Regions from separate parts of the Marinitoga okinawensis genome, predicted to be linked through region 1. Evidence: riboswitches for the same ligand, from Rfam matches in the RefSeq annotation. Region 1 holds a riboswitch; the other holds the start of a gene.
The links. Region 1 has a riboswitch for cobalamin ahead of cobU (bifunctional adenosylcobinamide kinase/adenosylcobinamide-phosphate guanylyltransferase). Riboswitches for the same ligand answer to the same signal wherever they lie in the genome.

Region 1 (3,435 bases):
TTTTATTATTTCTTTTCCTGTATTATTCATTTCAACTGATAATGTATTTACAATAGTAATAGGTGTTGCACCATATGCAATGTTTTCACATAATGCAACATGTGCTCCAAAATATCCAACAATATCTGGCGAAATTTTTACTACATCCATATCTTTATTTCCAATTGCACCAGAAGAATCACAAGATATTACTAATTCTTTATCCTCTATATCAACAATTGTTAAATCCCTTATTTTTTTTATAATTATATTTCCACCTCCATATAATCCCCTAAATTTATACGTTTTTTAGTTATATAATTAATTACGCCACCATGTGTAACTATAATATATTTTTTTGTTTTATCTAAATCATTTAAAAATTCATCTATTCTTTTAAAAAAAGAAGAATAACATTCACCATTTGGAAAACAATATTTTTTATAATTCTCCATCCACGATAGATATTCTTTATAATATTTTTCTTTAATTTCTTCTATTGTTTTGCCATCAAAAATACCAAAATTTATTTCTTTTATTCTTTCATCAATAATAATTTCTATATTTACAACTTTTGATATTTCTAATGCTGTATAATATGCTCTATATAATGGACTAGTAATAATATAATCTACATATTTGTTTTTCAGTTTTCTTTTTAATTCATTAATTTGATTAAGTCCATTTTGTGTAATATTATAATTACTCCAACCACTAAATTTTTTATTTATATTTGCTTCTGTTTCAACATGTCTTACAATTATCAATTTCATAACATACCTCTTAAAATATATATTGTTATTAAAAATATGGTTTGTGATAATTCAATTATTAAACCTATGGTATCACCAGTCATACCACCTATTTTTTTACTTATTTTTTTAGTTAAAAATATAACGAATATATATGTTATTATTATTGGCAATAATATAAATATATTAAATAATACTGATATAGGTAATACTATTAAGAAGGATATAAAAAATTTTCTTATATTTGAATGAGTTATAAATACATATCCCATCCCATTATTTCTTGCATATGTGGATATTGATGCTGCCAATAATGCCGAACTTCTTCCTATTACTGGCATAATTAAAATATATACGTAGTTTATATAATAACTAAAAACTAAATTTGTTAATATTAAAATAGTCAAACCTATTACGCCAAAAGCACCTATTCTACTATCTTTCATTATTTTTAATATTTCTTCTTTACTTCTATTACTAAATATTCCATCAAACGAATCAGCTACACCATCTAAATGAAGCCCACCTGTAATCCAAATATATAATATCCAACTTAGTAATACATATATAGGTTTATCAATAGGAATATATGAACATATATACATTAAAAAACCTATAATTAATCCAATTAATGGTAAAAAATACATTCCTTTAGAAAAATCTTCTTCATTATATTCAGTATATATCGGTATTCTGGTAAAAAAATTTAATATTAAAATTATACCTTTCATATTATCATCCCTTTAATTTTAAAGGGATACCCGATATGGTTATATATACTTCATCAGATTCTTTAGCTAAATACTGGTTTATTCTTCCTGCAATATCTCTAAAAATATTACCAAGTTTATATGATGGTACAATGCCCATCCCAACTTCATTGGTAACTACAATTAAATTCTTATTATATTTTTTTATTATTTCTATAATTTTCTCTACTTCAAAAAATATTTTTCTTTCAATAATATCTATTTTTTCATAATCTGCATTTTCTATATTTTCTTCTAATAATAGATTGGATACCATCAGTGTCATACATTCAAATAAAATTGAATCACTGCTTAAAAAATCTGTATTAGATTCTAATTTTTCAAATGACTTATACATTTCTATAGTTTTCCATTCTTTAGGTCTAGAATCTCTGTGTTTTTTTATTCTATATTTCATACCCTCATCAAAAGGTATCGCTGTTGCTATATAGGTTATTTCATTACCTATTTTATTTATATATTCCTGTGCAAATATGCTTTTACCGCTTCTTACACCCCCTGTAACTAAAACTATCATAATTTTTCCTCCTTTAAATTAATTTTCATCCCATTTCGCCCGCGCGAATGGGATTAACTTAGAATTAAGGTAGGTCTCCCGACTTCTGGATCTATCTACTCCCAACGCCTTCCCAGTTTCCCAGTGGCATTTTGTTGGTTTCGTTCCCAGTTACGGTGGCGGGGCCGTGATGGACTTTCACCATCTTCCTTTACACCTTAACCCTGAAAATATTAACTTTTAAAATAATTTATTTCACTATAATCTCAACATCTTTCTTATCAAAAGCAATAGCAACTTTTATTATTCTTTCCATCCCATAACTTTTTATTTCTTCTTCATATCCTTTTTCTTCTATTTGTTTTATTCCCTTTTCTGCACTTTCTTTTAAATCTTTATCAAAATCTATACTATATTTTTTGAATTCAAATATTATTCCTGGTTCTGTTTTTTCTTTGGGTATTAATATTACATCTGCTCTTCCATACCCTGCCTCTCTATTGCTTTTTACTATGTATTTTTTACTTAGTCCTACTACCATTCCAAGTATTAATCCATGATAAAACCTTTCTGGTTCTTCGCCACTTACATCAAAATAACTCAATGTTTCTTTTACTATTTTTTTGAATTTTATTCCAAATTCTTTGTATTTTCCCAATATTATATCCTGTATTATACTTTCAAGTTCTATTTTTGTTTCCTTTATTATTGTCACTACTGTTTTTTTGAAGAATTGTAATGTTTCTTTGTTTGTTATTCTAAGACTATATCTTGGTTCCCCTTCTTCTCCTACATGTTCTACCCAGGTTAGGTATCCTGTAAATAGAAATAATGTCCATATGCTTTCTTCTGTACTTTTATCTAAGTCGCCATATACTAAATTTTCATCCATACTGCTTTCTATTGTTTTTCCTTCTATTAATTCTTCTATTTTTGTTTTTACTTCTGCTGTACTTTGTCTTATTAATTGTTTTATTAATTCATTTCCACTGCTGTTTATCCAATAATATTTTATTTCACCTTTATTTCTTGCCAGGTTTATTATTGAATATGGATTGTATATTTCTAATCCTCCAAAATTATATCCATTATACCATTCTATTACTTTTTCTTTTTCATATTCTAATCCATAATATTTTAATGTTTCTTCTACTTCTTCCCATGTTAATCCAAATTTATCATTGAATAGTTTTCCTAGTATTGTTGATACATCAAGATTATTTACACCTGTAAATATACTTTCTTTTGCTACTCTTGTTATTCCTGTTAATACTCCTTTTTCTAAATACTCATTGTCTTTTAATGCATTTCCTAATATATTTCCCATGAAATTTATAAATTCATTATAATATCCATTTAAATATGATTGCTGTATTGGCGTGTCATATTCGTCTATTAATAATATTACTTTTTGTTTGTAATATCGGTAGAGATATTC
Region 2 (3,435 bases), 650 kb from region 1:
AAAATTTACATGCAGTAAATTTTGCCAGAATAAAACAGTAAACAAAGTTGAAATTGAGTTAAAAACAAATCCAACAATAACTCCACTTAAAATTAAAGAAACAACTGGAATTTTCCTTCCCTCTTTTGCCAATGCAAAAGTTATTCCAGTAGCTATTAAAGCAGATAAAAATGAAAAAGTTTCTATTCCAAAAGGTAAATCTATGCCATATACACTTTTTAATGCAGTATATATAACAGCACCAAAACTTGCTCCAGATGAAATACCAATAATAAACGGATCAGCTAGTGGGTTTTTTATTATCATTTGAAAGTCATTACCAGCTATTGCGAGAATAGATCCTATTAATATGGTTCCGATTACTCTCGGTAATCTTAAATTGAATATTATTCTATCATATAACATATTATCAGATTTATTTAAAAAGGCTAACATTACATCTTTAAAAGGAATTTTTACTGTCCCTAAAGATGTAAATAATATTATTGATAAAATAATAAAAATAATACCTAATGAAAGGGAAAAAATCGGGGAGAATCTCCCCGAAATTATTTTTTTCATTTATTTTCACTGAAGAGTTGATTAATCTCCCCTAATAAGTCTATTAATCCTGTATTTGGCAAAGATGCTTTATTGCCATCTATGATAAAAACTTTCCCTTCTTTAACAGCTTTCACATCCTTAAATTGCTCAGCTTTCATAATTAAATCATATGCCCCTTTATCACCAGGATAATAAGCTGGCACTAAAATAATATCCGGATTTTCTTTAACAACAAATTCTGGCCCAATAGCAAACCAACCATTATTTCCTGTATATGGTGCAGTTACATTAATTCCACCAGCATACGCGATTATTTCATTCAAATACGAACCTGTACCACATGTCCACATTTGTGAAACACTACCATATGCTGATAAATAAATAACCCTTGGTTTTTCTTTCCAAGCAAATGTATTTTTTGCTATATTTAGCATTCTTGCTCTTAACTTTTGTGAATAATCCTGAGCAGTTTTATCTTTACCTAAAATAACTCCAACGAGTGATAAATCTCTAAATACTTCATTTAATGTCGTAGGATTTACAACAAATGTTTTTATTCCAAATTTTTCTAATTTTGAAACTTCTCCTTCTTGAAATCCCCCAGTTAATAATACAACATCAGGATTTAAAGAAACTATTTTTTCTACATTTAAAGGAACCATATTTCCTATTTTTTCTACATCTGTTATATATGAATCAAAATCTGTAACCCCAACAACTTTATCTTTAGATCCAAGTTTCACAATAAAATCAGAAATAGCAGGTGCTGCAACCACAATTCTTTCAACTTCCTTATTAAATGTAACTACTCTTCCTAAATCATCAACTAATGTAACTGGTTGAAATGCAAATACTGATAAGGCTAATACCAATAGTACTGCTAAAAACAACTTTTTCATCTATAATCCCTCCTATATAAAATCTATTTTCCATCTTCTTTTCGCGAGAAGATGGAACAAATTCCTTTAAAATAGGTCTCCCGGCTTGTGGCTCATTCTACTCCCAGCGCCTTCCCAGAGAAATGTTTCCAGTGGCTTAGTGCTGGTTTCGTCCCCACTCACGGTGGCGCGACCGCAACGGATTTTCACCGTTTTCCCTTACACTTTAAAGGAATTTTTATTTAATTGTCAATGATATTATATCATGATCATTATAATATTTCAAATAAAAATTATATATAAAAAAATCCCCGGGAATAATCCCAGGGATTTTGCAATAATATTAATTTGTTGCTATATTTCCAAAGTTAAGCCAATTAAGATCTACTGTTAATGATGGTGTGTATGGTGCTGCTCCTCCATCATGTAATACTACTAAACCATTTTCACCATCTGCTACTAATATATAATTACCTGAAATAACTGTTGAATAACATGCACCTTGTGTATCGTATTCACTTGCTACATAATCATTATCTGCATCTGGATCATTGGATGATGTATGCAATGCATCAGCATTTGTTAATGTTGTTGGATCTGCTACTCTCATTACAACTACCCCTCTATTACCTGCTGATAGTTCATAATATCCAGCTGCTCTTTGTTTTATTCCTGTTATAATTGCATCATCAAATTTTACTCCACCTTTTGATGACCAGGTTATTGTTGGACCTGCAGCATAATCATAATGAACAACGTTTAACCCTTGAGTTCCATCTGCTACATATATGTCATCATTAGCTGCATCTACATATAAATCAAATGCTGTTCCAGACGTATCATAATTCGGATGAGCTGAATCTGGTATTGAAGGAGTTTGTGGTGTTGATATATCAAATAACACTATGCCATTTTCGCCATCCGCTACCAATAATGCATCAGTTCCACCACCATCATAATCATCATCATACCCTATTGCCATCATTACTCCATCATTCGATGTTCCATTATTATCTATAAATGAATCAACATATACTGGCACTCTTGTATTTGCTTGTGAGGTTATATCAAATACTGCTAAACCTTGTGGTCCATCTGCTACATATAACCATTCATCACCACTTAAATCAAAACTACCGTCTACAGCATATGGGTAAACGTCATATGCATAACCATCCGTTTCTACGCTACCAATCATAGCAATATCTGCTGCATCTTCAAATGCGGTATCATCACCATCAGCATCAGCATCTATTACTGCAATACCTTTTGGTCCATCTGCTACATAAATTAGAAATTCTTGATTTGCTGGAGCACCACCATCATCATGGTGAATATACTTAACATTTCTTGCATAACCTGGTGTATGTATTGTTGTAACATATGTTGGATTATTAATATTTGCTAAAGCTGCTCCAGCATCATAAATTTGAACTCCATTATCTCCATCAGCAATTATTACATATCGATTTTCTGCAACATCTATGTTTCTTGCTACTGAACCATTATTTAAACTTCCGCTTAGTGTTAGATTATTAACATCTACAATGTTCAATCCATTATAATCATCGCCAACAAAACCTGTACCACCATCTACTACTATTCCTTTTGCATATCCTCCTGTGTTATAACTTCCTACATAAGACAATGATGATTTTTCAAGTTTTACTACTCCGTTTGCTCCATCTGCTACATATACATAATCTCCCTGTACATCTACTGATTCTGCATATCCTGATGTGTTATATGAACTTACTACACTTGGATTTGTCTTGTCGCTTACATCCACTTTGTATACTCCCGTTTCTCCTCCTGCTACATATGCATAATCTCCATCTATCGCTACATCTCTTGCATTTGTTATATCACTTAATGTCCCTATTATTTCTGGATTCGATAAATCACTTATATCTACTATTACTAATCCTCCTGATCCTGCTGCTACATATGCTGCTGTCCCATCTACTGTTACTTGATTTGAATCTCCGCTTATTGCTAAATGTGATTTTAAGGT

Region 2: linked by a shared signal. The riboswitch ahead of ACZ5CK_RS01465 (ABC transporter substrate-binding protein) and the one ahead of cobU (bifunctional adenosylcobinamide kinase/adenosylcobinamide-phosphate guanylyltransferase) in region 1 are both predicted to bind cobalamin.

What each region holds. Positions count from the first base shown of each region.
Region 1 is NZ_AP042422.1:1,954,498-1,957,932, forward strand. It holds gene ACZ5CK_RS09520 (AIR synthase related protein) at 1-249, opposite strand, end outside; gene ACZ5CK_RS09525 (histidine phosphatase family protein) at 246-752, opposite strand; gene cobS (adenosylcobinamide-GDP ribazoletransferase) at 749-1,462, opposite strand; gene cobU (bifunctional adenosylcobinamide kinase/adenosylcobinamide-phosphate guanylyltransferase) at 1,467-2,021, opposite strand; cobalamin riboswitch at 2,070-2,233, opposite strand; gene ACZ5CK_RS09540 (AAA family ATPase) at 2,248-3,435, opposite strand, start outside.
Region 2 is NZ_AP042422.1:331,376-334,810, reverse strand. It holds gene ACZ5CK_RS01470 (FecCD family ABC transporter permease) at 1-561, opposite strand, end outside; gene ACZ5CK_RS01465 (ABC transporter substrate-binding protein) at 558-1,442, opposite strand; cobalamin riboswitch at 1,496-1,665, opposite strand; gene ACZ5CK_RS01460 (hypothetical protein) at 1,765-3,435, opposite strand, start outside.